Regions from separate parts of the Mycobacterium sp. IDUB_36 genome, predicted to be linked through region 4. Evidence: riboswitches for the same ligand, from Rfam matches in the RefSeq annotation. Region 4 holds a riboswitch; each other region holds the start of a gene.
The links. A riboswitch is a leader RNA that binds a small molecule or an ion and turns the genes downstream of it on or off. The one in region 4 is predicted to bind cobalamin.
Positions count from the first base shown of each region.

Region 1 (7,828 bases), on a different contig from region 4:
ATCGCGGGCCACCCGTGGGGCATGCAGCCGATGACCGACCTGCTGGCGGTGCGCACCCGGTTGATCGACCAATTCATCACCGACGCGACGACGTCGGGCATCCGCCAGGTCGTGATCCTGGCTTCCGGCCTCGACGCGCGGGGCTACCGGTTGTCCTGGCCCGCGCAGACGGTGGTGTTCGAGATCGATCAGCAGCAGGTGACGGATTTCAAGACCGCGACGCTGGCTGCGGCCGGGGCCCAGCCGACCGTCGACCTGCGGGCAGTGCCGATCGATCTGCGCGACGACTGGCCGGGGGCGCTGGCACACGCGGGTTTCGACGCCCAATTGCCCACCGCGTGGGTCGCCGAGGGCCTGCTGGCTTTCCTGCCGCCCGACGCCCAGGATCGCTTGCTGGACAACATCACCGAGCTCAGTGCGCCCGGCAGCCGGCTGGTCGTCGAGATCTTTCTGAGTTCACCGGAATCGCTGGAAGTCATGCACGCGTCGTCGGAGAAGTGGTACCAACACGGCCTCGACGCCCGCCTCGACGACCTCTGGTACAGCGGTGAACGCCGCGACGTGGCGCCCTACCTGGACGAACGCGGCTGGCAGACCACCCGGCACCGGTCCAGCCGGCTACTGGCCGACGCCGGACTGCCCGCGCCGGAACGAAATGACGGTCAGACCGAAAACTATTACTGCACCGCAGAACTCGTCGCCGGCTAGCGAGCCAGGACGCACTGCCAGAACCCGACGTCGTGCCAGGCGTCGTGCTTGAAACCCGCCTCGCGAAGGTGTCCGGCGCGCACGAACCCGTGCCGTTCGTGCAACCGCACACTCGGGTCGTTGGGCAACGCGATCACCGCGACCGCGCTGTGAAACCCGTTGATACGCAGTCGGTCCAATAACTCGGTGTAGAGCGCGTCACCGACTCCGCGGCGATGCACGGACTCCTCGATGTAGACGGTGACCTCAGCGGTCCACTGATAGGCCGCGCGTTCGTTCCACGGTCCCGCGTAGGCCGCCCCGACGACACGGCCGTCGATGCCGGCCACCAGCCACGGGAACCGCCCGTGCAGCTTCTCCCATGACGCCCGCACCTCGTCGAGGCTCTGCGGCTCGGTCCGGAAATTGAACACCGACTGCTCGATGTAGTGGTTGACGATCTCGCGGACGCGCACCAGATCGTCGGCGGTCGCGAGCCGGATCCGGGGCGCGTTCACGTCGCCGGCGACCGGTACCCGTCGATGTCCTTGTCTTCGATCGAGCGGGCCAGCAGTTCGCCCTTCGCCGTCAAGGCCAGCCACACCGAGTACATCCACTTCTCGGGATCGTCGTACCGCTTGATGTAGGCGTGCGAGATCTTGTGCAGTGAATGTTCGAGCGAATGATGCCAGGCGGCAAAACGTCTCGCCTTGCCCGCGGGCTCGCCGAGCCGGAACAGCCCCTCGCCCACCCATTCGCTGATCGCGTCCAGCGTCTCGGCCTGCACCTCGTGCGGCGAGGCGGACGAATGGTGGTGCTTGACAAGCCAATCGACCGCATTGAGATCGACCGGACCGCTGAGCGCATTCAGCAAGAGCTGATTGCGCACGGCCTCGCGCGGGTTGCCCGTCATGCGGTCACCGTACAGTTCGGCTTCGCCGCCCGGGACCCGATAGGGATGACGCGCCGACGGTTCGAAAGCGGCATTTGACGTGGTGTGGCAAAATTCCCCCGTTAGGCGATGACGACAGAGGAAGCCGGTGTGAATCCGGCGCGGTCCCGCCACTGTCATCGGGGAGCGACCCTCACCAGCCACGGCCACGGCCGGAAGGCGAGGCAAGCAGCGATCCGAGAGCCAGGAGACTCACGTCATCGCGTCCTGCAACACGGGGCGGTCGACCCCGGGAGCGAGAGTCCCTCATGGCGCTGCGCGCGTTGTCGTTTCCAGATTCCGACGGCCGGCCGTGACCGCGCCGATCTGGATCGCCTCACCCCCGGAAGTGCATTCGACGCTACTGAGTAGCGGCCCGGGTCCGGGCTCCCTGTTGGCGTCTGCGTCGGCGTGGACCGGCTTGAGCACCGAATACTCCGAGGCCGCCGACGAATTGACCGCGGTGCTGAGCGCGGCGCAAGGCGGCTGGGAGGGCCCGAGCGCTGAGAGCTACGCCGCCGCGCACGCGCCGTATCTGGAGTGGCTGCTGCAACAGAGCGTGAACAGCGCCGCGATGGCCGCCGAGCAGGAAACTGCGGCAGCGGCCTACACCGCCGCACTGGCCGCCATGCCTACCCTGGGTGAGCTGGCGGCCAACCACGCCACCCACGCGGTGTTGTCGGCGACCAATTTCTTTGGCATCAACACCATCCCGATCGCGCTGACCGAGGCCGACTACGCGCGGATGTGGGTACAAGCGGCCACCGTGATGGGCACCTACGAGGGCGTCGCGGGAGCGAGCGTCGCCGCCGCGCCGCCGGCCCAACCGGCGCCGACGATCATGAAGGCTGCGGCGGCCGATGCCACCGATCCGACGGCACCGCCGGCCTGGTTCACCCAACTGCAGCAATATCTGGAAGGCCTGTTCCCGCAACCGCCCTATCCGAACACCGGCGACTTCCCGCTCTATCAGCAGCTTTTGGATTTCTTCAACGAGATCGGCTACACCGGCGTCAACGATCCGATCGGAGCGTGGTTGCAGGGTCTGGACCCGTCGTGGTTGCCGCCGATCGGCGTGCCCGGGTCGTGGCTGGCCTTCACCGGCAACCCGTTGAGCTACCTCAACCCGTTCAGCCTCGCCTACGTGCTGTCGGTCCCGCTCGACCCCGGCTCCTACATCGCCTTCACCGGCATGGTCATCGTCGACGACCTGCTGGCGATCGTCTACACCGCCGCGGTCAACCCACAGGCGCTGATCCTGGTCGCGCCGCTGGCGCTGGTGGAGATCGTCGGGTCCACTATCGGCAACACCATCCAGCTGCTGCACTACATCCTGGAGCCGCTGCTCCTGGCGCTGCCCAGCCTGTTGCCGCTGGCGACCTCGTCGCTGCTGCCGTTGGCCGCGGCACCGCTGGGCGCGGCAGGTCTGGCGGGCCTGGCCGGCCTGGCCGGACTGGCGCCCGCCACAGCCCTGCCGGCGCTGACCCCGGCGATCGCGTTGGCTCCGACCCCGCCCCCACCGCCGGCGCCCGCGCCGATGGCCCCCGCCCCGGCCCCGGTGACGGTGGCGCACGCCCCGGTCGCGGCGCCGGCGCCACCTCCTCCGCCGCCCACCCCCGCGGGTCCAACGGGTGTGACGATGCCGGCCTACATGTACATGGTCGGCGATTTGGGCCTCGCCGCTCGGCAGGCCCGCGGCGCCAGCAAGCGCGCCACCAAGACGGCGGTCGACAGCGCCGAAATACCGGCCGCCGCAGCCGCTCTCGAGGACAAGCAGCCGGTGCGGCGGCGACGGCGCGCGCAGGCCACCATGATCGGGCGTGGCTACGAATACATGGACTTGGAGCCGGACGTGACGGCATCCGATCTCGACGGCGGTCGCCTCGGCTTCGCGGGCAGCGCGGCGCGTGCGGACGGCGCCGAACCGGCCGGGCTGGCGACGTTGACCCGCGACCAGTTCGGCGCCGACTCGACCATGCCGATGCTGCCGGGCACCTGGAACCCGGACCTGGACTGAGACCGATCGCGGCCGGTCGCTGTAGCGTGCCCTCATGGTGGATTTTGCGCTGCGCTCGTGCGGACTGCGCGGACACGCGACATTTGCTCCCGATGAACCCAATCTCCGCGAGCGGCTGACGGTCCAGACGCCCGCCGGGGAGGCCTGGCGCTGCCTGCGCTGCGAGACGTTCGTCGTCGGGCCGCCGCGCAATCATGGTCCGGCGAACACCGCGCCGGAGATTCCGCGCGGCCGGTTCCTGCGGGATCGCACCTTGATGCGCCTACTCGCGGTCGAGCGGGCCTTTCGCGGCCTGATGTTCCTTCTGGTCGCGGCCGGGGTGCTGAAATTCAGCGGCTCGCGCGAACGATTGCAACAGGCCTTGGACAGAGACATTCCGCTGCTGAAGCCGCTGGCCAATCAGATCGGCTGGGACCCGGAGCATTCTAAACTCGTCCACCAGATCTCCCATGCCTTCGCGCTGTCGTCGTCGACGCTGCAGTGGATCGCGATCGGTCTGGCCGGCTACGCGCTGATCGAGCTCATCGAGGCAGTCGGACTCTGGCTGATGAAGCGCTGGGGTGAGTACTTCGCGGTGATCGCGACAAGCGTGTTCCTGCCGCTGGAGATCTACGAGGTGACCGAAAAGGTCACCGCGCTCCGGGCTTTCGCGTTGGTCGTCAACATCGTCGCGGTGGTGTGGCTGCTGTGGAGCAAACGGCTGTTCGGCCTCAACGGCGGCGGCAAGGCCTACCGGGAAGACCACGAGGCGGAGAGCCTGCTCAGCGTCGAGAGCGCGGCGGCGAGCCAGACGGCCGCCGCCGCACCGGCGCAGGCGTAGTCGTCGTCAGCGCAGCAGGGCGCGCGACATCACCACCCGCTGAATCTGGTTGGTGCCCTCGTAGATCTGGGTGATCTTGGCGTCGCGCATGTACCGCTCGACCGGGAAGTCGGTGGTGTAGCCGGCGCCACCGAACAGCTGCACGGCGTCGGTGGTGACTTCCATCGCCACGTCGGAGGCGAAGCACTTCGACGCCGCCGAGATGAAGCCCAGGTTCGACTCACCGCGCTCGGCGCGGGCGGCCGCGCTGTAGACCATCAGCCTGGCGGCTTCGACCTTCATCGCCATGTCGGCGAGCATGAACTGCACACCCTGGAAGTCGCTGACCGACTTGCCGAATTGCTTGCGCTCCTTGGTGTATTCGATCGCGGCGTCGACCGCGCCCTGGGCGATACCCACCGCCTGCGCACCGATGGTCGGACGGGTGTGGTCCAGGGTCGCCAGCGCGGTCTTGAAGCCGGTGCCCGGGTCGCCGATCATCCGGTCGCCGGGAATGCGACAGTTCTCGAAGTACAGCTCGGTGGTCGGCGAACCCTTGATGCCGAGCTTCTTCTCCTTCGGGCCGACGGTGAAGCCTTCGTCGTCGATGTGCACGATGAACGACGAGATGCCGTTGGCGCCCTTGTCGGGATCGGTCACGGCCATCACCGTGTACCAGGATGACTTGCCGCCGTTGGTGATCCACGCCTTGGCGCCGTTGAGGATCCAGTCGTCGCCGTCGGCCTTGGCGCGGGTCTTCATCGACGCGGCGTCGCTGCCGGCCTCGCGCTCACTCAGCGCATACGAGGCCATCAGCCCGTCGTTGGCCAGCGTCGGCAGCACCTGCTTCTTCAGTTCGTCGGAGCCGCGCAGGATCAGGCCCATGGTGCCCAGCTTGTTGACCGCGGGGATGAGCGACGCGGACGCATCGACCCGCGCCACTTCCTCGATCACGATGCACGCGGCCACCGAGTCGGCACCCTGACCGTCGTATTCCTCGGGGACGTGGACGGCGTTGAAGCCCGACGCGTTGAGCGCCTTGAGCGCCTCGTCGGGGAAGCGTGACTGCTCGTCGACCTCCGCGGCGTAGGGGGCGATCTCCTTCTCCGCCAGCGCGCGAATCGCCGACCGCAACTCGTTGTGCTCGTCCGGCAGCTGGAACAGATCGAACGACGAATCTCCGGCCCACTGAGCCATTTCCGGCCTCCTCTTTTCTGTCCCGACCGCGGGTGCTACTCGTCGGTAACTTTACCTTGACGCTGCTGCAGAGCCGAATCCTTGGCCAGCACCGACTCCGCCAACTCCTTCTGAAAAGCCACGATCCGGCTGCGCAGGCCGGGTTCGGCCGCGGCCAGGATGCGCACCGCGAGCAGGCCGGCATTGCGGGCTCCGCCGATCGACACGGTGGCCACCGGCACCCCGGCCGGCATCTGCACGATCGACAGCAGCGAGTCCAAACCGTCCAGCTTGGCCAGCGGCACCGGAACGCCGATCACCGGCAGCGGCGTCGCCGCCGCCACCATTCCAGGCAGATGGGCCGCGCCTCCAGCCCCGGCGATGATCACCTCGATGCCGCGATCGGCGGCCTGCTGGGCGTAGTCCAGCATCCGCTGCGGGGTGCGGTGCGCCGAGTACACCCCGACCTCGTGGGCGATGCCGAACTCGGCCAGCGCGTCGGCGGCGTCGGACATCACCGACCAGTCGCTGTCGCTGCCCATGATCACGCCAACGCGCACAGACTCACTCATCTGAATGCGGATCCCATCCGTCGGTCCACTCCGCTTCTGACAACCAGTGTGCCGCGCGCTCGGCACGCTCACGCAGATTCGGCAGTTCGGCCGGGTCGTTGCCGAGCAGGTTGATGTGGCCGATTTTGCGGCCCGGTCGTTCGTCTTTGCCGTAGAGGTGCACCCGGGCGTCGGGCATCCGGGCGAACAGGTGGTGCAGCCGCTCGTCGATCGTCATCTCGGGTGTGTGCGCGGCGCCGAGCACGTTGGCCATCACGGTCAGCGGGGCGATGGCGTCGGTGGCGCCGAGCGGGTAGTCGAGCACCGCCCGCAGATGCTGCTCGAACTGGCTGGTACGCGAGCCGTCCATGGTCCAGTGCCCGGAGTTGTGCGGGCGCATGGCCAGCTCGTTGACCAGCAATTCGCCGTCGACGGTCTCGAACAGCTCGACGGCCAGCACACCCACGACGCCGAGTTCGGCCGCCAGGCCCAGAGCCAGGCGCTGCGCCGCGGCGCCGACGTCGTCGGGCAGATCCGGGGCCGGCGCGATCACCGTCACGCAGATGCCGTCCCGCTGGACCGTCTCGACCACCGGCCAGGCCGCGCCCTGGCCGAACGGCGACCGCGCCACCAACGCCGACAGCTCGCGACGCATCGCGACCTTCTCCTCGACCAGTACCGGTACGCCGGATTCCAAATATTGACCCGCGATGTCGCGGGCCTCGGCCAGGTCCGCGGCCATCCGCACGCCGCGACCGTCGTAGCCACCGCGCGCCGCCTTCACCACGATGGGGCCACCCACCGACCGGGCGAACGCATCCACATCGTCGACCTGCTCGACGACCGCGTAGCGCGGCACCGGGGAGCCGAGGGCATCCAGCCGGCGCCGCATCACCAGCTTGTCCTGCGCGTGCAACAGCGCCTGCGGCGGCGGCGCCACGTTGACGCCCTCGGCGACGAGCTTTTCCAGCAGCTCAGAGGGCACATGCTCGTGGTCGAAGGTCAGGGCCGCGGCGCCGGCGGCGACCCGGCGCAGCGCATCGAGATCGGTGTGCGCGCCGATCACCACATCAGGGCTCACCTGGGCGGCGGGATCGGCGGGGTCGGCGGCCAGCACCCGCAGGCTCTGACCCAGCGCGATGGCCGCCTGGTGGGTCATCCGGGCGAGTTGGCCGCCACCGACCATGGCGACCTTGGGCGAGGAGTTGGGAGTACTCGTCACGGCAGTCAATGGTGTCATGATCCCCAAGCAGGTGTGAACGGGCCGTTTGCGGGCGCTGCCACAGTCACAGAGCACCCTTAACTAGTAATACGTAGACTGCGACATTGTGTCCTTCGCCGATGCCACCATCGCCCGACTGCCGGGGGTTATCCGCCCCTACGCCGAGCGTCATCATGAGCTGATCAAGTTCGCGATCGTCGGCGCGACGACGTTCGTGATCGACTCGGCGATCTTCTACACGCTGAAGCTGACGATTCTGGAGCCCAAGCCGGTGACGGCCAAGGTCATCTCCGGCATCGTCGCGGTCATCGCGTCCTACATCCTGAATCGGGAGTGGAGCTTCCGCGACCGCGGGGGTCGCGAGCGTCACCACGAGGCGCTGCTGTTCTTCGCGTTCAGCGGGGTCGGCGTGGTGTTGAGCATGGCGCCCCTGTGGGTGTCCAGC
Region 1 covers NZ_JBVAXH010000001.1:1,150,061-1,157,888, forward strand. Annotated here, with positions in the region: gene ACZYW1_RS05640 (class I SAM-dependent methyltransferase) at 1-708, shown strand, start outside; gene ACZYW1_RS05645 (N-acetyltransferase family protein) at 705-1,205, opposite strand; gene ACZYW1_RS05650 (hypothetical protein) at 1,202-1,600, opposite strand; cobalamin riboswitch at 1,669-1,853, shown strand; gene ACZYW1_RS05655 (PPE domain-containing protein) at 1,932-3,635, shown strand; gene ACZYW1_RS05660 (DUF2127 domain-containing protein) at 3,670-4,455, shown strand; gene ACZYW1_RS05665 (acyl-CoA dehydrogenase) at 4,462-5,631, opposite strand; gene purE (5-(carboxyamino)imidazole ribonucleotide mutase) at 5,667-6,182, opposite strand; gene ACZYW1_RS05675 (5-(carboxyamino)imidazole ribonucleotide synthase) at 6,175-7,401, opposite strand; gene ACZYW1_RS05680 (GtrA family protein) at 7,490-7,828, shown strand, end outside.
Region 1: another riboswitch for cobalamin. It lies ahead of ACZYW1_RS05655 (PPE domain-containing protein); the one in region 4 lies ahead of ACZYW1_RS21750 (VWA domain-containing protein).

Region 2 (7,828 bases), on a different contig from region 4:
CTGGACCGCGGGACTGAAGTCGATCAACACAACAACCTTTCCGGCACCCGGTCGAGGGCGCAGTCGCCACACAGCCCGCCTCCGGGCGTGCGGTAATACAAACAGCAGCTGGTTCGGCGGTAGCCGTTATCGTCAAAAGAGACGGCTGCGCTCAATCTTTCGTCGCATATGCGTCGAGCCAGTTGCCATCCTGACGTCGTCGCGCGGTTCTGGTCGAAGACCCGCGCGGCGCCCAGTAGCGCCGAGGCCGCGTTGCCGCGGAGCAGTCCCTGCGAGATCGGACCGAGTCGCCGCAGCGCGACCCCCAGCGGGTCCAGGTGCCGGTCGAGCACCATGTCTGCCAGCGCGGTGTGCGGCTCGTCGCGCTGCCGGGTCGCGGGATGCTCGAGGTGCAACTGGATCTGGCCCTCGCTCTCCCGGTACAGCAGCCGGTCGGGTGGCAGGTCGACGAGCAGCCGGTAGCCCGCGGCCGCGCCCAGCCCGATCGACCACAGCCGGGCGGCGAAGCCCAGGAAGAATGTCGACGCCGCGACGCGCTGTTCGGTGACCTGCATGCGGGCTGCGATCCGGCCGACCACCTCGCCGAGCAGCGCGGTGTCGTCGTAGAGCTGCTGGACCGGCCGCCATCCGCTGTCCAACGCTCCGGTGCCCAGGGCGAAATACCCGCTCACGTCGCTCAGCTCGGCGAGCGCGGTGACTACCGCCGGGTCACTGGATGGGGTTATCTCGCAATCGAATACGGCATTCAGCTGTCCGTCCCGGGCGAGCCGGCCGGGCGTGGTGTCGACCAGGGTGCCGTCGCGGCCGAGTAGCCACGCCCGATCGGCCTCCCGTAGCGCCGGCTCGAGGTCATGGGTGGACAGCACGATCGTCAGCCCCTGTTCGTGGGCCAGCCGGCGCAACATGGCGATCAGGCCGATACGCGACGGCACGTCCAGGAACGCGGTCGGCTCGTCGAGCACCAGCACCTCCGGCTGCTGAGCCAGCGCGCGGGCGGTCAGCACACGTTGCCGCTCGCCGTCGGACAGGTCGGCGGCCGGGCGCTCGGCGAGGTGACCGGCACCGACGGCGGTCAGTGCCTGGGCGACGATGTCGTGGTCGTCGCGCGAGAGTCGGCCCGTCACACCGAGATACGGGATGCGACCCAGCGCCGTGAGTTCACGGACCGACAGCAGTCCCGGGTCCACCGGGTCGGTGAGCACGACCGCGACCCGCCGGGCCAACCGGTCGGCCGCGACGCCGGCCAGGTCCGTCCCGTCCAGCGACACCTGTCCGCCCAGTGCGGGCTGCAATCCGCACATGGTGCGGATCAGCGTCGACTTTCCGCACCCGTTGGGACCGAGCAGCACGGTGAGCTCACCGCCGTGTGCCACCGCTGACAACTCCGCGGCGACAGTGGTGACTTGTCGCCGGCGGCGATAGCCGATCGTCAGGTCGCGCAACTGCAGGATGCTCACTGCGGCACCCCCAGCCCGCGGCGGCTGCGGACCAGCACCGCGACCACGATCGGCGCCCCGATCAGGGCGGTCACCGCGTTGATCGGGAGTACCGCGTCGCTGCCCGGCACCTGGCTGACGATGCCGCAGGCCAGCGCGATCGCCGAGCCCATCAGGACCGCCGTCGGCAACACCACCCGGTGGTCGGACGTGCCGAGGGCGAAGCGGGTCAGATGCGGCACCGCGAGCCCGAGGAAGGCGATCGGCCCGCAGAGCGCGGTGGTGGCACCCGTCAGCAACGACGCCGATGCGAGCGTGATCAACCGGGCCCGGCGTACGTCGATTCCCAGTGTGCGGGCGTAGTTCTCGCCGAGCAGCAGCGCATTCAGCGCGCGCAGCGTCGACGCGGCCGCGACCACCCCGACCGCGACGATCGGCAGCAGCAGCCGAAGGTCGCCCCAGCTGGTGCCGGCGAAACTGCCCAGACCCCACATCAGATACTGCTGGACCCGCAGCGGGTCGGCGTAGACCAGCAGCACGCTGACCACGGCGGTGGTGGCGGCGCTCACCATCACCCCGATCAGCAGCAGGGTCGCCGCCGAGCGCACCCAGTGCGCCAGTGTCAGGACGATCGCGAGCACGGCGGCGGCACCCGCCGCGGCCGCAGCGGTCACGCCGACCCGGTCGTCGCTCAGACCCGCGGCGAAGCCGGACCCGGTGGCGATCACCACCACCGCCACGCCCAGGCCGGCGCCCGAACTGACGCCCAGTACGTAGGGGTCGGCAAGGGTGTTGCGGAACAACGTCTGCATCTGCAGACCGGCCACGCCGAGGCCCGCACCCGCGGCAATCGCGGTGAGCACGCGGGGCAATCGCATGCCGTGCACGATCACCTGCCACCGGGCGTCCGAGGGTGGGGCGCCCACCAGGATGCGGGCGGTGTCGAGCAACGGCACCCGCACCGGGCCCAGCGCGATACCCAGCACGCTCAGCAGTGCCACCGCGACGACCAGCCCCGTCAGGACCACCGCGGTTCGGTTGAGCCGCAACGAGATCGGCGCCGTCACGGCCGTCACGGGCGGGCCAACTTTCGGTAGAAGGTGAACTCGTGCTGCGGCTCGAGGTCCGGGTGCAGGATCGCCACCAGATCGGCGAGCACAAGATCCGGCCGCGCCGGGCCGCGCTCCCAGTAGTCGTTGCCCGCCTTGGTCGCCGACCAGACCTGACCGCTTCGGACGGCGGCGAGTTCGCCGTACCGGGAGTCGGCGGCCAGCGCGTCGTCAGTGGTCTTCCAGTCGTCGGCGACCAGCCACAGCGATGCCTGCCCGGCCTTGGCGTAGACGGACTCGAAATTCAGCTGCAGCGACCCGCTGCCGGGGTCACCCGCCCACGGATAGCTGCCGCCGGCATCGACGATGAGGCGCCCGGCGTAGTCGCCGCCGGCCGGCATTGACCACACACCCTGGTACATGGCGCCGGACAGCACGTCAACGGGTCGCGCGCCGGCCGATCTGCGGGCCACCGCGGCGTAGTCGTCACGCAGCCGCGAATAGATCTGACCGGCTTTCTTCTCGGTCCCGGTCAGCGCGGCGAGCACCTTGATCCACTCGGCCCGGCCCAGCGGCGTCGCTTCCAGCCATTCGGCGTCGGCGAGCACGCTGATGCCGGCGTCGCGCAGTTTCGGGTAGCTCGGCTCCTCGAGTCCGCCGCTGACCAGCACGTCGGGATGGGCGGCGACGACACCCTCGGTGTCGACCTGGGTGCCGGGTGCGTAGCCGACCGTCTTCCCGCTGCTGATCCGTTGCCGCAGTTCGGGATTGACGACGTCGTCGGTGGCGGCGACACCGGTGACCGCGTCGGTTCGGCCGAGCTCCCCGAGCATGCCCAACTGGGTGATCGACGCCGAGTACATGCTGGCGACCGGTATGGTAATCCGTTGCGCCCCAACCAGATCGCCGGTCAATTCGGGGATGGGCGCGCCGCATCGCACCAGCACGTAGGACTCCGGGTGGCCGTGCGGGTAGGACTGCTTGACGGTCAGGACCTGGTAACTGTCGTGGTAGGCCAGGCTGAAGTTGGTGGCATCCAAGACCGTCGATTTGTCCGGGAAATAGTCGACGCCGGGCCGATAGTCGGTGATGCAGTCACGGCGGGGGAGAGCGCTGGTATGCGGGCTCGCGCCGCAGGCCGCGGCGGCAACCGGCAGCCATGCGCTCACCGTGAGCGCCACCCAGAAACGGCGTGACATCGACGCTCGCCAGCTCTCTCGGGGTCGACCGCCCCGGGTCGCAGGACGCGATGACGTGAGTCTCCTGGCTCTCGGATCGCTGCTTGCCTCGCCTTCCGGCCGGGTGGCCGTGGCTGGTGAGGGTCGCTCCCCGATGACAGTGGCGGGACCGCGCCGGACTTGCACCGGCTTCCTCTGTCGTCATCGCCCAACCGGGGGATTATCGCATGTCGTGCGGGGGTCGACGGAGGGGTCAACCCGCCCCGGCGCTCAGGGCGTCCACCGCTGCGTCGATGTTGGGGACGACCGTCGCGCCGTGGCGGGCGGCCAGTTGGCCGAGGGAACGGGCCAGATGCGGGCCGACCGCGTCGGCGAGCAACACCTCTTCGCCGATCACGACGCCGCCCACGACGTGGGCCGCCAGCAAGCGGCCGTCCGGCGTCACCTCGTAGCGCCAGTCGCCGATCTGCAACCGCGCCGGCTGCGACTTGAACATCCCGCGCCGGGCCGGGGTGTGTGTCACGCCCGGCAATCCGGCGAAAACCTCGATGATCAACCCGATTCCGCCCGGGCCGGTCAACGCGCGGGTCACCGTGGCGCTCACGCGTTGCGCGTCGAATTCCGCCATCAGTCGTTCATGGCGAGCACGAACTGCGGCGTGATCGTTTCGCCCGTGCCGATGCGACGCACCGCCGTCCCGGCGGCGTAGAACTCCACCGTGTGATAACCCCAGGCGTAGTTCTGGATGTTGAAGTGCACACCGACGACTCCCCGCGCGCCATCGCGCTCGGCTTCGCCTTGCATGCGCGACATGGCCAACTCGCGTGCCTCGTAATTGCCTTGCGTCCACTGCGGCATCTCGATGTTGCGGCCCATCTGGCGCAACGTCTGCAGAAAGCCTTGCGCGGCAATGTGAAACACGCAGTTGCCCATCACGAATGCCACCGGCGCCCAGCCCGATCGCAGCAGGGTGGCCAGGTCCTGGCCCGACAGGTGGCTGGAAAAGGCCTGGCCGTTGCTGCGCCGGAAGGACCCGGGTTTGGCCGTGTAGCGCACCGCGGTACCGACCGCGATGAACTCGAGGTGCTCGGCCTCGGCACCGTGCTGGCGCCATTCCAGCCGCACACCGACGACGCCGTCGGCGCCCAGCGCGTCGGCCTCGGCCTGCATGCGGGCCATCGCATTCCAGCGGGCCCGGTACGTCGCCTCGGTGAGCACCGGCAGCTCGGACTGCTGCCGGATTCCGGTGAACTGGTAGCCCACGTGGTACACCGAGACGCCCATCACCAGATCGAGTGGCTCGAAGCCGGCTCCGTGCAGCAGGGCGAATTCATTGACCGACAGGTCGGAGGTGAAGACCTTGTCGGCGTGTGAGAGCCGTTCGCTGGCAACCGGGTCGAGCGGGGTCGATGACACGGGAACGTCCTTTCACCGATCGAGCCTTTCGCCGGTAGCGCACATCGTACGAGGCCGACGCCGGGCGTAGCGGCGTTCAGTCCAAGCGGTACCGAATCAACCGTGAACTGTTCGCGACGACGGCCACCGATGACGCGTTGTGCAGGATCGCCGCGAGCACCGGTGACAGAGCGCCGCCGGCGCCGATCAGCAGCCCGGCGGCGTTGACGGCGATCGACATGCCGTAGTTCTGCCGGATCACCTCGACCGCACGGGCGCCCAGGTCACCGACGTCGAGCAGGCGTCGCAGATCGTCGTTGGCCAGTGCGATGTCCGCGGTTTCGACGGCGACATCCGTTCCGGCCAGGCCCATCGCGATGCCGATGTTGGCCGCGGCCAGCGCCGGCGCGTCGTTGATGCCGTCGCCGACCATCCCGACGATGTAGCCCTCGTCCTGCAGTTGGCGCACCACTTCGAGCTTGTCCTCGGGCATCACCTCGGCGCGCCACTCGTCGATGCCGAGTTCGGCCGCGACCACCGTCGCGATGTCGGGGTGATCACCGGTGAGCATCACGATGCGACGAATTCCGTTTGTGCGCAACTGGTTGAGCACCTCCGGTGCTTCGGTGCGGACTTCGTCGCGCAGGCTGATCAGCCCGACCAGCGTCTCGTCGACCGCGAGCAGCAGCGGGGTCTCCGCCTGGCGGCGCAGTTTGTCCACCCAGTCGGAGGCCTCCTCGGAGACCTCGACGTTCTCGGCCCGCAGCAGCGACGGGCTGCCCAGTAGCAGGGTCCGGCCGTCGGCCCAGGTCCGCATGCCCAGGCCGACCAGCACCTCGCACTCCTCGTGCGGCGGGATCGTGATGCGGCGCTCTTCGGTGGAGCGGATCACCGCCTCGGCCAGCGGGTGCCGGGAGTGCAACTCGGAGCTGGCTGCATACGCGAGCACCTGCTCCGGTTGCCAATCATCATGCAGGGCAATGATATTCGTGACGACCGGGCGGCCCACCGTCAGCGTCCCAGTCTTGTCGAAGACGATCGCGTCGACCCGGCCGGCCTGCTCGAGGTGCGAGCCGCCTTTGATCAGAATGCCGCGCCGTGCGCCGTTGCCGATCGCGGCGCTGATCGCCGTTGGGGTGGACAGCCCGACCGCGCACGGGCAGGCGATCAGCAGCATGGTCATGGCGCGCCGGACATCGCCGGTGAGGACGAGGGTGACCGCGGAGACGATGAAGGAGATCGGCACGAAGCGGCGGGAGAAGTTCTCGCCGACGGTCTGGATGGGCGCCCGGTCGTGCTGAGCCTCCTCGACGCGGGAGATGATGCGCCCGATCGTGGTCTGGTTGCCGACCGCGCGGGCGCGGATGACCAGTCGTCCGCGCAGCACCACCGATCCGGCGTGCACGGCCGAGCCGGCGACGATGCTCACCGGCAGTGTCTCGCCGGTGATCGCGGACTGGTCGACGACGGCCTCGCCGTCGACCACATCACCGTCGACCGGGATGGCGACATGGTCGTAGACCACGACGTCGTCGCCGATCTGCAGGGTGTCGACGGGCACCTGGACCTCGGTCCCTTGTTGTTCGCCGTCCGAGATCAGGACCCACGCGGTATCCGCGGTGCCCCGCAACAGATCCGAGATGGCCCGCCTGGTCCGGCGCAGGGTCAGATCCTGGAGGTACTCACCGATGTTCAGCAGCCATAGCACGGTGAGGGCGACGACGTTCTCGCGCAGCACCAGGCTGGCGACGGTCGCGGCGGTCACCAACGCATCGGTGCCGGCGCGTCCCGACCGTAGCGCGCGCAGTGCGCCGCGCAGGAACGGGTAACCCATGAAGACCGTGGCACCGGTCGCGACCAGCTGGCCGGATGCACCCAGCAGCGGGGGACGGTTGAAGCCGTAGCGGCGGATGCCCAGCAGGGCGAGCGCGGCACCGCCGATCACCATCCGCAGGACCTCGGTGTTGCGGATGTCCGAGGAGCGCGGGGTACGGACCGGAATGAGTTCGGCAGCAACGTGTTCGGCCTCGGCGATGGCCGCCAGCACGTCGTCGCGGTCACAGCGCTTGGGCGAGTACCAGACGACGACGGAGCCGGTGTAGGGATAGGCGTGCACCGCCCGGACGCCGTTCTGGCGGTCGACGGCCTCTTCGACCGCGACCGCGCGCCGCGAATTGGCGCGCACCCACGGCACTTTGACCCGCATGCGCCCCGCGGCGTCGGACACGACCTGTAGATCGGTCGTCATGGTCGCGACGCGCTCAGTGCTCGTGATCGTGACCGGGGTCGCCGATCGCCGGCGGTTGTGCCTCCTCGCCGATGCGGTCGCGGGCCTCGGCGACCACGTCGGCCAGTTTCAGTCGGGCGGACTCGGCGGCTTCCTCGGCCCGTCGGGTGCCACGCAGGCTCCACTCGGTCGCCGACACCGCGGCCTCGTGCAATGGGGCCTTGTTCAGCGCCTTGCGCAACAGTTCGTAGGCACCGACGCCGACGACACCGGTCACCACTGTCCCAGCTGCTTTGCCCAGCAGGCCTTGCACCACCATCGTCGAACGTCCTCCCTCGGCGTCATGCGTTTCGTCGACCGTAGCATCGACATATAGCGATATCAACATGCTTTCGGGGGCGCGGCGATCTGCTGGTCTCTGTCCTGCGGGGTGCTCCTGGTCAGAGGTTGCGGGTGACCTTCTCGGTCTCGGTCTTGCGCGCCAGCGTCGCCGGGTCGGCGTTGGCGACGTACACCAGCGACCCACCGACCGCCAGCACGGTC
Region 2 covers NZ_JBVAXH010000001.1:1,140,334-1,148,161, reverse strand. Annotated here, with positions in the region: gene ACZYW1_RS05625 (DUF7676 family protein) at 1-30, opposite strand, end outside; gene ACZYW1_RS05620 (ATP-binding cassette domain-containing protein) at 24-1,457, opposite strand; gene ACZYW1_RS05615 (iron chelate uptake ABC transporter family permease subunit) at 1,454-2,503, opposite strand; gene ACZYW1_RS05610 (ABC transporter substrate-binding protein) at 2,509-3,684, opposite strand; cobalamin riboswitch at 3,726-3,897, opposite strand; gene ACZYW1_RS05605 (DUF5073 family protein) at 3,917-4,291, opposite strand; gene ACZYW1_RS05600 (heavy metal-binding domain-containing protein) at 4,291-5,079, opposite strand; gene ctpC (manganese-exporting P-type ATPase CtpC) at 5,156-7,306, opposite strand; gene ACZYW1_RS05590 (DUF1490 family protein) at 7,320-7,604, opposite strand; gene ACZYW1_RS05585 (TIGR03089 family protein) at 7,726-7,828, opposite strand, start outside.
Region 2: another riboswitch for cobalamin. It lies ahead of ACZYW1_RS05610 (ABC transporter substrate-binding protein); the one in region 4 lies ahead of ACZYW1_RS21750 (VWA domain-containing protein).

Region 3 (7,828 bases), on a different contig from region 4:
GTGGTGCATCGTGACGTTGGGGCACCGGTGGAACACGCTGGTGATCGTGTTGCCCGAGGCGCCGCTGGTGCAGGGTGGGCCCTACCGCTGGTTGCACCACCCGAACTACGTCGCGGTGGTGGTCGAGGGTTTCGCGCTGCCGCTGATTCACACGGCGTGGCTGACCGCGATCTGTTTCACGGTGGCCAACGCGCTGCTGCTGACCGTGCGGATCCGGGTGGAGAACGCGGCACTGGGCTACGCGTGAGTCACCCCGGCGGTAAGGCGCGCCGGGCTTTCAGCGCGCCTTCCAGACCGGCGGCCGCTTCTCGGCGAAGGCCAACGGTCCTTCCTTGGCATCCTCGGTGCGCAACAGCGTTCCGAATTCACGGGTGGTGCGCGCCCAGCTCGGCTCTTCGTCCGGAATGACACCGTCGTCATCGGCACCGCAGGCGATCCGCTTGCTGGCCTGCACGGACAGCGGCGCGTTGACGGTGATCCGCTTGGCAAGCGCCAGTGCGGCTTCCAGCACCGTGCCATCTGGAACGACCTCGTTGATCAACCCCCAGTCGGCGGCCTCACGGGCGCCGATCGGCTCGCCGGTCAGCAGCATCTGCATGCCGACCTTGCGGGGCAGCTGCTGGGCGATGCGGAACACGCCACCCGCGCCGGCGAGCAGGCCCACCTTGACTTCCGGCAACCCGAACTGCGCACGCTCTTCGGCCACCACCAGATCACTGGCCAGGGCCAGCTCGGTGCCGCCGCCCAGCGCTGTGCCGTTGACCGCGGCGATCGTCGGCTTGTCGATGAAGTGGTGGACGTAACCGGCGAAACCCCATTCACCGTGGTCGGGGTGATACAGGTTCTCGCGGCGCGAGATGGCCTTGAGATCCGCTCCGGCACAGAAGGATTTGTCACCTGCCCCGGTGATCACCACCGCACGGATCTCGGGGTCGTGCTGCGCCTGCTCGAGCGCGTCACCGACGCCGATGCTGACGGCACCGTTGACGCAGTTACGCGCCTCCGGCCGGTTGATGGTGATGACGAGGACATCGTCGCGGCGCTCGGTGAGCACTGCGGCGGTGTCGGTCACAGCAGCTCCACGATGGTGGCGTTGGCCTGACCGCCACCCTCACACATGGTCTGCAGCCCGTAGCGAATTCCCTTGTCCCGCATGTGGTAAAGCATGGTGGTCATGATCCGGGCGCCGGATCCGCCGAGCGGGTGGCCCAGCGCGATCGCGCCGCCGTTGGGGTTGAGCTTCTTCTCGTCGGCACCGATGTCCTTCAGCCAGGCCAGCGGCACCGGCGCGAAGGCCTCGTTGACCTCGAACACGCCGATGTCGTCGAGCGACAGACCGGACCGCTTGAGTGCCTTCTGGGTGGCCGGGATCGGCGCGGTCAGCATGATCACCGGGTCGGCACCGGCCAACACGGCGGTGTGCACCTTGGCAATCGGGTTGAGCCCCAGGTCTTTTGCCCTCTCCGCCGTCATGATAAGCAGCGCCGCCGAACCGTCGGAGATCTGGCTGGAGTTACCGGCGTGGATCACGCCGTCTTCCTTGAAGGCCGGCTTCAGCTGAGCCATCTTCTCGATCGGGGTGCCGCGACGGATGCCCTCGTCCTTGAGTACGGCGTTACCGTCCTGGTCTTTGATCCCGACGATCTGGTCGTCGAACGCACCGGAATCCTGTGCCGCAGCCGCCTTTTCGTGCGACCCCAGCGAGAACTGGTCGACCGTGGTCCGATCGAAGCCCCACTGCTCGGCGATCATCTCGGCGCCGATGCCCTGGTTGGGGGTCCGGTCGTAGCGGGCCTTGAAGCCCGGCGAGAACGGGTTGCCGCCGTTGGCGAGTGAGGCGCCCATCGGGGTGCGCGACATCGACTCGACACCACCGGCGACGACGACGTCGTAGTGTCCGGCGATCACGCCGGCCGCGGCGAAGTGGATCGACTGCTGGCTGGAGCCACACTGCCGGTCCACGGTCACGCCGGGCACGGTCTCCGGCCACCCCGCGGCCAACAGCGCAGTACGGCCGATGTCCATCGCCTGCTCACCGGCCTGCATGACGCAGCCCCAGATCACGTCGTCGACCAGGCCGGGATCGATGCCGGCCTTCTGCACCAGGCCGTTGAGAACCTGTGCGGACAGGTCGGCGGCGTGGACGCCGGACAGGCCGCCGTTCCGCTTGCCGACTGGTGAACGAACTGCCTCGACGATGACGGCTTCAGCCATGGCTATCTCCTTTGACACTCCGGCTCATTTGCCCGACTCCTCCTCAGACCTGCGGCCTGCATCGTCGTCGCGCGGACTTGGATCGATTGTTGACCAACCGCTTAGTTGGGTCGTCGCCGGGGTCCCTTACTGGTAAGTAGCGTCGGACTCCGTACTTTGGAAGACATGTCCCGCATCCTCATCGTCGGCGGCCACGGCAAGGTCGCCCTGCATCTGGCCCGCATCCTCACCGACCGCGGAGACGAGGTGACGTCGACCATCCGTAATTCCGATCACGCCGACGACATCACCGCCGCCGGTGCCCACCCGGTCGTCGCGGATATCGAGCACTTGGACACCGATGCCCTCGCAGACGTGGTGAAAGGTCAGGACGCGGTGGTGTTCTCCGCCGGCGCCGGTGGCGGCGACCCGGCCCGCACCTACGCCGTCGACCGCGACGCCGCGATCAGGGTGACCGATGCCGCCGCCCAGGCCGGCGTGCGGCGGTTCGTGATGGTGTCCTACTTCGGCGCCGGGCCCGATCACGGTGTCGCGGAGGACGACTCGTTCTTCGCGTACGCCGAGGCGAAGGCGGCCGCGGACGCCCATCTGCGTGCCGGCGAACTGGATTGGACCGTGCTGGGCCCGGGCCGCCTGACGTCGGACCCCGGGACCGGACGGATCGCGGTGGGCGCGGGAGCGGCCGACAAGGCAGAGGTCTCCCGGGAGGACGTCGCTTCGGTGGCGGCCGCAGCGTTGGCCGATCCGTCGACGATCCGCCGCACCATCGACTTCAACAACGGCGACCTACCCATCGCCGAAGCGCTGGGCGGCAGCGGCGATCACTGAGGGCGGGACGTCGAGCACACCGGCCCGGCACCGTCGATCAGGTAATCTTCACCTCGCAGTCGGTCTGCCGGTCCCATCGTTTTTTGTGACGGGTGCGGCACCGAGCGAGGCATGTTAGATGTGCTTCGTAAGAGGGAACCCGGTGCGAGTCCGGGACTGTCCCGCAGCGGTATGCAGGAACGAACGTCGTCAATAGCACTGGTCACCAAACCGGGAAGCGACGGCCAGTAGGAGCACCAGCCGGTGCATGCCTGTGAGTCCGAAGACCTGCCGACTGTGCCGGGCGCGCCGCGCCTGGCGGCTCACCGCCTCGTGGAATGGGCGTCTGGCCGTAATGGTTGCAGTGCTGTGCACTGCGCCGGACCGGTTGTGCGTCCGTTGGCGGTGACCACCCCGTCAATTTGAAGGACGACAACCGTGACCGCAACACCCTTCACCGCCACCGTGACCGGCTCGCCGCGCATCGGGCCGAAGCGAGAACTCAAGCGCGCCACCGAAAGCTACTGGAAAGGCAACACCAGCCGATCGGAGCTCGAACAGGTCGCCGCCACCATCCGCCGCGACACCTGGTCGCAGCTGGTCGACGCCGGACTCGACTCGGTGCCGGTCAACACGTTCTCCTACTACGACCAGATGCTCGACACCGCCGTGCTGCTGGGCGCCCTGCCGCCGCGCGTAGAGGGCGTCTCCGACGAATTGGATCGCTACTTCGCAGCGGCTCGTGGCACCGGGGATATCGCACCGCTGGAGATGACCAAGTGGTTCGACACCAACTACCACTACATCGTCCCGGAGATCGGTCCCAACACCGAGTTCTCGCTGCACCCGGAGAAGGTCCTGAGCGAGCTCAAAGAGGCTCGCGAACAAGGCATTCCGGCCCGTCCGGTCATCATCGGCCCGATCACCTTCCTGTTGCTGAGCAAGGCCGTCGACCGTGCGGGCGCCCCGATCGAGCGGCTCGACGAGTTGGTTCCGCTCTACGAGGACCTGCTCGGACAGCTTGCCGACCAGGATGTGCAGTGGGTACAACTCGACGAGCCCGCACTGGTGACCGACATCTCCCCCGATGCCGCCACGCTCGCCGAGCGCGCGTACTCCACGCTGGGGGCGTTGGACAACCGGCCGGCTATCCACGTCGCGACCTACTTCGGCAACCCCGGCGACACATTGGCCGCCCTGGCCCGCACACCTGTCGAGGCGATCGGTGTCGACCTGGTCTACGGCGCCGACACCGCGTTGGCCTCGGTGCCTCAGTTGGGCGACAAGACGCTGGTGGCCGGCATCGTCGACGGCCGCAACATCTGGCGGACCGACCTGCAGGCGGCGCTGGGCACCCTGGCGAGCTTACTGGGTTCGGTTGGCTCGCTTGCTGTTTCGACATCGTGCTCGACGTTGCACGTGCCCTACTCGCTGGAGCCCGAGACCGATCTGGACGACGCGCTGCGCAGCTGGCTGGCGTTCGGCGCGGAGAAGGTGCACGAGGTCGCCACGTTGGCGAAGGCGCTCAAGGACGGCCGCGACGCGGTGGCCGACGAAGTCGCCGAGTCGAATGCCGCGGTCGCGTCACGTGAGAAGGACCCGCGGCTGAACAACAGCAAGGTGCGCGAGCGCCTCGAGTCGATCGCGAAAACCGGTGGCACGGAACGCGGCCCGGCTGCTGAGCGCCGCGAGGCACAGACCGAGCGGCTGCACCTGCCGGCGTTGCCGACGACGACGATCGGGTCCTTCCCGCAGACCGTAGAGATCCGCAAGGCCCGTGCCGCACTGGTCGCCGGCGAGATCGACGAGTCGGAGTACACCCGCCGGATGCAGTCCGAGATCGCCGACGTGATCAAGCTGCAGGAGTCGCTCGGCCTGGACGTGCTGGTACACGGCGAACCGGAGCGCAACGACATGGTGCAGTACTTCGCCGAACAACTGGACGGCTTCTTCGCCACCCGACTCGGCTGGGTGCAGTCCTACGGAAGCCGGTGCGTGCGCCCGCCGATCCTCTACGGCGATGTCACCCGCCAGCAGCCGATGACGGTGGAGTGGGCCAAGTACGCCCAGTCGCTGACCGACAAGCCGGTGAAGGGCATGCTCACCGGTCCAGTGACGATCCTGGCCTGGTCGTTCGTCCGCGACGACCAACCGCTGGCCGACACCGCCGACCAGGTGGCGCTGGCCATCCGCGACGAGACGGTGGATCTGCAGACTGCCGGCATCGCGGTGATCCAGGTCGACGAACCGGCGCTGCGAGAGTTGTTGCCGCTGCGCAACTCCGACAAGCCGGCCTACCTGGAGTGGGCCGTCGGCGCGTTCCGGCTGGCGACATCGGGGGTGGAGGACTCCACCCAGATCCACACGCACCTGTGCTATTCGGAGTTCGGTGAGGTGATCGGCGCGATCGCCGACCTGGACGCCGACGTCACCTCGATCGAGGCGGCACGCTCGCACATGGAGGTGCTCGACGACCTGAACTCGATCGGCTTCTCCAACAGCGTCGGACCGGGTGTCTACGACATCCACTCGCCGCGGGTGCCGAGCACCGACGAGATCACCAAGTCGCTGCACGAAGCGCTGAAAGCGATTCCGGCTGAGCGGCTTTGGGTCAACCCGGACTGCGGCCTCAAGACCCGCAATTCCGAGGAGGTGAACGCGTCGTTGGCCAACCTGGTCGAGGCGACCAAGAAGGTCCGCGCCAACGCCTGACGGCGGGTAGTCGAGAGAACCTGGTAACGAAGGCCGGGCGTGAGGTGCGTCGTCACGCCCGGCCTTCGTCGGCTACAGGCCTGACAGGGCGTCGGCCGCCAGGTTGGGCCCGAATTCGGCCAGCAGCGCGCTCCAGTCGGCCGCCAGCGTGGCTGGCGTCCCGTCGCCGGCCAGCGTCTGGGCGATCTCCTGCGGCAGCTGGACCAGGAGTTCGTCGAGAAGGCCTGGGCTGATGCCGGTTTCGAGCGTCGAGAGGATGCCGGCGTAGGAAATGCCCAACGTGTCAGTGGCGTCGTAGCCATTGAGGAAGGCGCCGGTGAGTACCGCCGGAATGTTCAGCAGGTCGGTGAAGGCCGCGTCGGTCTGTCCGGCGTCGAAGGCGTCGACGATCGATTGCGCACTGTCGGCGAAAGCCTGTGTGGTGCCCAGTAGCGCCGCCGTCGGGGACAGCAACCCCGTCAGGACGACGTTCGACAGGTCATTGGTCAACACGTTGGCCAGATTCTGCGCGATCTCGCCCGGAATCTCAGAGATGTTCACCAGCGATCCGGCGCCGGGAAGCAGGTCGATCAGCAGGCCCTCGGTGAAGTTGTTGACGGACGCGCTGATGTCGCCGGCATCGATCCCGGTGATCAGATCCTGGAACTGCCCGGGCAATTCGTCGGTGAACAAGGTGTTCAGCCCGGTGGCCAGATCCGACAGGTTGGTGCCGATCGTCTGGCCGAACGCCAACTGGTTGGCGATCACTTCGGACAGCACCGGCAACGGGTCGGCCTGGATCTCGGTGCCGATCGCCTCAAGGTTGGCGGCCGCCTCCGTGAAGACACTCGACCACTCGGTCAGCGGATCGGTCGCGGCCGCGAGATCGGCGATCGCGTCGACGCTGACCAAGTGCACGTCGCGATGAACAGCGCCGGTCCCGATGGTCGAGGCGACCGGGTTGACGGCGATCAGTCCCGCACCGACCAGCGCGAACGCGCCGGCCGCACATGCGCGCATCCGGGTGGCTGAACCCGGTGAACGCGCTTCGATGTTCCCCCCGTGGTTACCGGTAAAACTCACCAGCTGCACGGCATCTCCTTTTGCTGAAAATTGATTGTGGCGCATGCCACATTGGCGAGCGGGGACATTACCTGGGAGTAGGATAAGAAACAAGGCACGTGCCCAATAAATCTCTAGATCGCTGAACTGCGAGTTCGCTGTGAATCAGGACAATCGACCAGTTTCGACCGCGTCGGCAAACACGGAACGCGGACGCGACGATCTCGCGTTTGAATCGGAAACCTAATTAGCTAGACGTTGCCGGCGTCCGCACTGGACAGCGCTGACGAGGCACATCGGTTACACACATCAATTGCTGATGAAACACAAAGTTGCAAGACGGCGTCGGACCCGACGGCGGTCGGTGCGGCGAAGTCAGCAATCAGTCGCGGTGGGCCTCGGCAACGTGCACCGGCACGTCGTCCGCCCAGGGTTGCCGAGTCACCATGTCGGCCACCATGACGTAGCCCCGCTCGAATTCGCCGGTTGCCGCGTCCACCAGACGGTACTGCTGGGTCTGCCGGTGAATCGGTTGAGCGTCCAGCATCACCACGCGTACCTCCCCCGGCTCGAAGTGGCATCGTCGCTGCAGCGCCGCGACCAACTGCTCGTTGCTGAAATGCCCGTCGCCGAAGTTCCACCCGATGGCGGTGCTGGTGACGCGCTCACCATCGGTGAGGACGTAGTCGTCCTCGTTCTGGCCGGCCATCACGCGGTGCGCCAACGTGAACAGTGCCCGGCCGTGAGTGTTGAAGGCGCGGAAGGCATATCCCATGTACATCGGGATCTGCGCGGCCTCCTTGCTGCCGTAGAACTTCTCCAGCTGGGCAGCCGGCATGCTGGCGATCGCAACGACGCCCGCGGCGATCTTTGCCTCTGCCGACGGCTTGATGCACCACAACGTGGTGTCCCAGTTTCCTGCGTAGTAGCGCATGCCGGGCAGAAAGGATACTTTGCGCGGCAACAGGTTTCCGGTCACCACGGTTCCGGCGACCACAGCGAACAGCAACAGCGGCAACGGCGTCGTCAGGTCGCGCAACCCGACCGAAGGGTG
Region 3 covers NZ_JBVAXH010000001.1:3,470,347-3,478,174, reverse strand. Annotated here, with positions in the region: gene ACZYW1_RS17310 (isoprenylcysteine carboxyl methyltransferase family protein) at 1-247, shown strand, start outside; gene ACZYW1_RS17305 (enoyl-CoA hydratase-related protein) at 278-1,072, opposite strand; gene ACZYW1_RS17300 (thiolase family protein) at 1,069-2,214, opposite strand; gene ACZYW1_RS17295 (SDR family oxidoreductase) at 2,380-3,042, shown strand; cobalamin riboswitch at 3,121-3,331, shown strand; gene metE (5-methyltetrahydropteroyltriglutamate--homocysteine S-methyltransferase) at 3,460-5,733, shown strand; gene ACZYW1_RS17285 (hypothetical protein) at 5,806-6,804, opposite strand; gene ACZYW1_RS17280 (DUF3556 domain-containing protein) at 7,157-7,828, opposite strand, start outside.
Region 3: another riboswitch for cobalamin. It lies ahead of metE (5-methyltetrahydropteroyltriglutamate--homocysteine S-methyltransferase); the one in region 4 lies ahead of ACZYW1_RS21750 (VWA domain-containing protein).

Region 4 (7,828 bases):
AAGCGGCGCGAATCATCGGCGAATCCGACGTCATCGCCTACCACGCCGGCGTCAACAAACAGTCCTACGCGCGGACCATCGCCGCGGATCTCATTCCTACGGATGCGATCGAAGAAGAACTGCGCTACCCGCTGACCACTGGAACAACCGACCATCCCGGCGGGTACGCCGGAGCGCTGGCCGAGTTCTACGAGGAGTCGGCGGCCCGGCTGGCCGCGCATCTGGAGGCCGGGCGCACGGTCGCCCTTCTCGCCGAAGGGGATCCGCTGTTCTACGGCTCCTTCATGTACATGCACGACCGGCTCAGCGCCCGTTTTGCCACCGAAGTCATACCGGGAATTCCGGCCTTCGCCGCGGCGACGGCAGCGGTCGCCTGGCCCCTGGTCCGGCAGACCGATGTGCTGACCGTCCTGCCCGGGACCCTGCCCGAGCCGGAGCTTGCCCGGCGCCTGGCCGACACCGACGGCGCGATCATCATGAAACTCGGCCGCACCTTTCCGGCGGTCCGCCGGGCGCTCGCCGCCGCCGGGCGTCTTGAACACGCGATGTACGTCGAGCGCGCCAGTCACCCTCAGCAGCGTTGGATGCCGGTGGCCGAGGTCGACGAATCGAGTGTGCCGTACCTGTCGCTGATCGTGGTCAACGGTGATTCGATCAATGGGCCGCGATCCCGTGTGATGGCCGAAGAGCCCAGTCCGGCAACGGTTTCCAGTGCCGCAGGTATCGCCGAACTCCTGGTGGTCGGGCTCGGCCCCGGACCGGACGACTGGCTGACGCCCGAGGCGGCGACGGCGCTGTCCGATGTGCGGCACGTCGTCGGGTACGCGCCGTACGTGGCGCGAGTGCCGCAGCGAGAAGGTCTGCAGCGGCACGCATCCGGCAATACCGTCGAGGTCGACCGCGCCCGCTTCGCGCTCGACCTGGCCCTGAGCGGTGAGTCCGTTGCCGTCGTCTCCGGCGGCGACGCAGGCGTGTTCGGCATGGCGTCGGCCGTGTTCGAGGCAGCCGACGACGAGCGGTTCGCCGAGGTTCCCATCCGGGTCCTGCCCGCGGTGTCGGCCGTCAACGCCGTCGCCGCGCTGGCCGGAGCGCCGCTGGGCGCGGACTTCGCGGTGATGAGCCTGTCGGACCGGCTCAAGCCGTGGCCGGTGATCGAGAAGAGGTTGCGCGCGGTCGCCGACGCCGACCTGGTAGTGGCGATCTACAACCCGGCTTCGCGGTCTCGCCCCGACCAGATCAAGCTGGCCCGGGACATTCTGCTCGAACACCGTCGCCCCGAAACGGTCGTCGTGGTCGGTCGTGACGTCGGCCGGACCGGGGAATCGTTGACCGTGACCACGCTCGGCGACCTCGACGCCGACACCATCGACATGAAAAGCCTTGTCCTGGTGGGCGCATCGAGCACTCGGACCACTGCCTCCGGCCGGGTGTGGACGCCGCGGTGGGTGCGGTGACCGCCGTCCAGTTCGTCGGCGCCGGACCGGGTGCCGCCGACCTGCTGACTGTGCGGGCTACCCGGTTGCTGGCAGCGGCCGACACCGTGCTCTATCCAGGCAGCTATCTGGATCCCGGTGTGCTGCAAACCTGTTCTACGACAGCTGAATTGATCGACACTCAGAAGCTGGACCTGGACGAGATCGTCGCCGCGATGGTCGAGGCGCACGGCGCCGGCCGACGAGTCGTGCGACTGGTGTCGGGTGACCCTTCGCTGTACAGCGCCGTGTCGGAGCAGGCTCGGCGGCTCGACGCGGCCGGCGTGCCGTGGGCCATCACGCCGGGGGTGCCGGCTTACGCCGCGGCCGCGGCGCGGGTCGGTCGCGAACTCACCGTCCCGCTCGTCGCGCAATCCGTTGTGTTGACCCGCGTCCAGGCGCGCTCCACCGCGATGCCCGAGACCGAGTCGCTGGCCGCGTTCGCCGCGACCCGTGCGACTCTCGTGCTGCATCTGGCCATCACCTCGATCCGGGGATTGATGGACGATCTGCGGCCGACACACGGCCCGGACTGCCCGGTCGTGGTGGTCTACCGGGCGTCGCAGCCGGAGGAGGTCGTTCTCCGCGGGACGATCTCCGACATCGCCGAGCAGGTCGAGGCGGCGGATCTTCGCCAAGCAGCGGTGATCCTGGTGGGTGACGCACTCGGCGAGCGCACCGATCCGCGGGCGGGGGAGAGCCACCTCTACGACCCGCAGCGCGACCGATCGGCTTTTCGGTGACCTCAGCCGGCCGGCCTGGTGAACGCCCACTGCGTCACCGCGCGGGCCGGCGCGAAGCCGGTGAACGACCCGACCGGCGCAGCGTGCTCGACGTGGATTCGGGTGAGCTCACCGCCGTGCTCGGAGTACGCGGCGGCCAGGACGGCTTCGGTCTCCACCGTCACGCCGTGCACCACGATCCGGCCGCCGGCCGACAGTGCGTCCAGACAGCGCGCCAACACCCCGGGTCGGCTCGCGCCGCCGCCGACGAAGACCGCATCGGGAGCGGCCAAGTCGCTCAACGACTCTGGGGCGGACCCGTGGACCACCTGCAGAGCGGGTACACCCAGCGAGCGGGCATTGCGGCCGATCCGTTCGGCGCGAACGGAGTCCGCCTCCACGGCAACGGCCCGGCAGCTCGGGTGTGCGCGCATCCACTCGATGCCCACCGAACCGGCACCGGCGCCGACGTCCCAGAGCAGCTGACCGGGCGCCGGCAGCAGGCGGGCGAGCGCGGCAGCCCGCAGATCCCGCTTGGTGAGTTGGCCGTCGTGTTCGAACAATTCGTCCGGCAGGCCGCTTGCCCACCCGGCGAGCAGCGGACCATTCAATTGCAACGCAATGATATTCAGCCGTGGTGCCTGACCGTCGAACTCTCCGGCCGTCGACTCCCGAATCGTCTCCTGGTCGCTGCCGAGGCCACCCAGCACGACGAAGCGGCTCGCCCCGTACCCGCGCGCGGCGAGCAGATCGGCAAGAGCCGCCGGGGTTTTCTCGTCAGAGGACAGCACCAAGACCCGGCGACCGGGAGCGAGCTCCCGCAGGGCGGCGTGGACGTCGCGGCCGACGACGCTGACCACCGCGGTGGATTCGGCGGACCAGCCGAGCCGGGCCCGGGCGATGGTCACCGACGACAGATGCGGGATGACGGTGACCCGGTCGGTGCCCAGGATGTCGACGAGCGTGGTGCCGATTCCGCTCAGCATCGGGTCGCCGGAGGCCAACGCGACCACCCGGCGGCCCGCGTACTGCGTCAACAGGTCTGGCAGCGCAGCGCTCAGCGGGGACGGCCAGGGCTGATGGACCCGGCCGTCGACGGCGGGCAGCAGCGCCAGCTGACGCGGGCCACCGAGCACGATTTCCGCTGCCGCGATGGTGGCCCGCGCGAGCGGCGACAGCCCGTCCCAACCGTCGGCGCCGACGCCGATGACAGTTACCCGCAGGTCGGAGGTCGGCACGGCGGCGATGCTAGCGTAAGGCCCGCGAGGCACCCTGCGAACAGGCGTAATGGTTTCGTGGGGGAACGAGGGAAGCCGGTGAGATTCCGGCACAGGCCCGCTACGGTGATCCGTCGCGCCGCCCGGTCCATGGGCGCACGAGCGGTCAGTCCGACTGCCGGCCTCGCATGAAACGAGCGGAGCCTCACCATGACCAGAACTGATCAGCTGTACCCGTTCCCCGCCGTGGTCGGTGGCGATCCCGACGCGCCCGGTGGGCTCGACGACATGGCACTCGCGCTGGTGCTCAGCGTCATCGATCCGGGCATCGGTGGCGTGCTGGTGCGCGGCGAAAAAGGCACCGCGAAATCGACGCTGGTGCGCGCCCTCACCCGGGTGCTGCCGCCGATCGACGTGGTCGCCGGCGACCGATTTTCTACCGACCCGGCGGACCCGGACCCGGCCTCTCCGGACGGGACCTTCGGCCCCGGAGCGCTGGTCGAAACCCGACCCGTGCGACTGGTCGAACTCCCGGTCGGTGCCACCGAGGATCGCGTCGCGGGATCGATCGACCTCAAGCAGGCGCTGAGCGACGGCGCGGTGCATTTCGAACCCGGGCTGCTGGCCAAGGCGCACCGCGGAATCCTCTACGTCGACGAAGTCAATCTGCTGCACGACCACCTGGTCGATCTCCTGCTCGACGCGGCCGCAATGGGCACCGTCACCGTGGAACGCGACGGCATCTCGGTCACCCACGCCGCGAAGTTCGTCCTGGTCGGGACGATGAATCCCGAAGAGGGCGAACTGCGTCCGCAATTGCTCGACCGCTTCGGTCTCACGGTCGAGGTCGCCGCGCCGAAAGACCCGGTGCAGCGGGCCGAGGTGGTGCGCCGGCGGCTGCAGTTCGACGCCGACCCGGAGGCGTTTCGCGCGAGGTACGCGAACGCCGAAGAGCGGCTTGTCAATCGGATCCAGCACGCCCAGTCGCTGCTGGGTCGAATCCAGCTCACCGACGCCGCACTGCTCAGAATCGCCGAAGTCTGCGCCGCGGCCGGTGTCGACGGAATGCGGGCCGACATCGTCATGGCCCGGACCGCCGCGGCCCACGCCGCGTGGCACGACCGCGACCATCCCAACATCGACGATCTGCGCGCGGCCGCCAAACTCGCGCTGCCACATCGTCGTCGGCGCAACCCGTTCGACGCTCCCGGGCTCGACGACGACCAACTCGACGAGCTCTTGCCGCCCGAAACCGATCAGGCGCCCGAGCCCGACCCTGACCTCGACCCCGACGACCCCGGCGGTGGCCAGGACGCTCCCGACACCGCACCGCCCAATTCGGGCGGCGGACAGCAGAATCCGGCATCCGCACCGCCGGTCGGTGCCGGAGAGCCCTATCGGACAAAACTCTTCACAGTCCGCGGCGTGGGAGACGGGCACGCCGGCCGTCGCAGCCGCGCGCGGACGACGACGGGCCGACGGACCGGGGCCAGCCCGCTGTCGGATGCGGGCATCCACCTCGTCGAGACCGTCCGCGCCGCCGCGCCACATCAGGTCGCTCGCGGGCGCAGCACCGGCCGCCTGCTGCTCCGGCCCACCGATCTTCGTCGGGCGGTCCGCGAGGGACGGGAAGCGAACCTGGTGGTGTTCGTCGTCGACACCTCGGGATCGATGGCGGCACGCGAACGCATGCAGCAGGTCAAGACCGCAATCCTGTCGCTGCTGCTCGACGCCTACCGACGCCGCGACCGGGTGGGGGTCATCACCTTCCGCGACCGCGCGGCCGAGATCGCCCTGCCACCAACCGGATCGATCGACATCGCGGCCAAGCGACTGGACGACTTACCGGCCGGCGGGCGGACGCCGCTCGCGGAAGGGCTGATGAAGGCCGCCGAGGTGGTCCGGCGTGAGCGGTTGCGAGATCCGAGTCGACGGCCGTTGCTCGTCATCGTGACCGACGGCAGGGCGACCGCGGGCCCCGATCCCGTTGCCCGGGCTCATCAGGCTGCGGCTGTGCTGCTGCACGACGGCATCGACAGCATCGTCGTCGACTGTGAAAGCGGCCGGATGCGAATGGGTTTGGCAGTCACCCTCGCCGAGCACCTCAATGCCGAGCACGTGCCGCTGGCTCAGGTGAACGCCCAGGCGCTGGCCGACATCGTCCGCGGCGCCACCACACCCGGGGCGGCCTGATGCCGCAGGGCCAGGTCTCGATCGTGCCCAATGACCAACTGACTACCCGGCAGCGCCGCAACCGGCCGCTGCTGCTGGTGCACACCGGCGAAGGCAAGGGAAAGTCTACGGCCGCCTTCGGATTGGCGCTGCGCGGATGGAACCAGGGCTTCCGCATCGGGGTGTTCCAGTTCGTCAAATCGGCCAAATGGCGCATCGGTGAGCAGACCGTGCTCGAGCGGTTGGGCGCGCTGCACACCGAAACGGGTGAGGGCGGGCCGGTCGAATGGCACAAGATGGGGTCGGGTTGGTCGTGGAGCCGCAAGGCGGGCACCGAGCTCGACCATGCGCAGGAGGCCGCGGAGGGCTGGGCCGAGATCAAACGGCGCCTGGCCGCCGAGACCCACGACCTGTATGTGCTCGACGAGTTCACCTACCCGATCACCTGGGGTTGGGTTGACATCGACGACGTGGTCGACACGCTCGCCACGAGGCCCGGGCGTCAACACGTCGTGATCACCGGCCGCGCCGCACACCAGCGGCTGACCGACATCGCCGACCTGGTCACCGAGATGACCAAAGTGAAGCACCCGATGGACGCCGGTCAGAAGGGCCAGCGGGGTATCGAGTGGTAGCCGTCGAGCTTGCCCGCATCGTCGTCGCCGCGCCCGGATCGGGGCACGGAAAGACCACCGTGGCAACCGGTTTGATGGCCGCTCTCGCTGCGCAGAGGATGGCGGTCTCCGGTCACAAGGTCGGTCCCGACTTCATCGACCCCGGTTATCACGCCCTGGCCACCGGGCGGCCGGGCCGCAATCTGGACCCGTTTCTGGTCGGCGAACACCGCATCGTTCCGCTGCTGCTGCATGGTGCCCGCTCGGCCGATGTCGCGGTGATCGAGGGCGTGATGGGGCTTTTCGACGGCCGGTTGGGCACCGGCGGGCACGCCTCGACCGCACACGTCGCCGCGCTGACGACGACACCGGTGGTGCTGGTGGTCGACATCTCGCACGCCTCACGAACGCACGCCGCCGTCATTGCCGGGCTGGCGGCCTTCGATCCGTCGGTGCGGATCGGGGGAGTGATCCTGAACAAGGCGGGCAGCGTTCGGCACTCCGACGAGGTCCGCGAAGCCCTGCAGCCGACCGGGATTCCGGTGCTCGGTGTCATCCCACGCGATGCGGGCATCGAGACACCGTCGCGCCACCTCGGCCTGGTGCCCGCGGCCGAGCGCCCCGGATCCGAGCTCACTGTCAGGCGAATGGCGGAAGTGGTTGCGGCCCATGTCGATATCGATGCGATCCTGCGACTGGCCCGCCGTGCCGAAGCGTTGACCGGCACGGCGTGGGATCCGGCGCACGAAGTGCAGGCGCCGAGTGCAGCCCGGCCGGTCGTCGCGATCGCCGGCGGCCGCGCCTTCACCTTCCGCTACGCCGAGACCGAGGAGCTGCTGCGCGCAGCCGGATGCGATGTCGTCGAATTCGACCCGTTGGTCGACGCGTCGTTGCCGCCCGGGACGGCCGGCATCTACCTCGGCGGCGGCTTTCCCGAGGTCCATGCTGCCGACCTCGCCGAGAACCGTTGCCTGACAACCGAATTACGTACCGCTATCGCCGCAAGCGTTCCGACGGCCGCCGAATGCGCCGGGTTGCTCTACCTGTGCCGATCGCTGGACGGCACACCTATGGTCGGTGCGGTACCCGCCGATGCGGCGATGACGTCGCGGCTCACCCTCGGTTATCGGACCGCGATCAGCCCGTCAGATTCCCTGCTGACCGCCAAGGGCACCGAGGTCACCGGTCACGAATTCCACCGCACCACAACGACTGCCCTCGGTGGCGAGCCGGCGTGGGATCTCGACGGGACCCGCGAGGGGTTCGCCACCGCCTCGCTGCACGCCGCCTATCTGCACACGCATTGGGCCGGCCACCCGGGCATGGCGCAACGCTTCGCGAACGCCGTCCACGGGTTATCGGCGTAGCCAGTCGACGGCGTCGTCGACGTCGGACACCACGGGCACACCGTCTGGTACCGCGGGACGCCGCACCACCACAACAGGGATGCCCAGCTCGCCGGCGGCCTGCATCTTCGGCCAGGTGTACTCGCCACCGGAGTCCTTGGTGACCAACACATCTGCGCGGTGTTCACGCAACAACGTCAGCTCGCCGGCCAGTGCATAGGGCCCGCGATCGCGAATGAACCGCCACTGCGGAGGCAACGTGAATTCCGGGTCGTCGACGACGCG
Region 4 covers NZ_JBVAXH010000002.1:729,413-737,240, reverse strand. Annotated here, with positions in the region: gene cobJ (precorrin-3B C(17)-methyltransferase) at 1-1,454, shown strand, start outside; gene cobM (precorrin-4 C(11)-methyltransferase) at 1,442-2,215, shown strand; gene cbiE (precorrin-6y C5,15-methyltransferase (decarboxylating) subunit CbiE) at 2,218-3,432, opposite strand; cobalamin riboswitch at 3,443-3,612, shown strand; gene ACZYW1_RS21750 (VWA domain-containing protein) at 3,622-5,604, shown strand; gene cobO (cob(I)yrinic acid a,c-diamide adenosyltransferase) at 5,604-6,218, shown strand; gene ACZYW1_RS21740 (cobyrinate a,c-diamide synthase) at 6,212-7,564, shown strand; gene ACZYW1_RS21735 (cobalt-precorrin-6A reductase) at 7,553-7,828, opposite strand, start outside.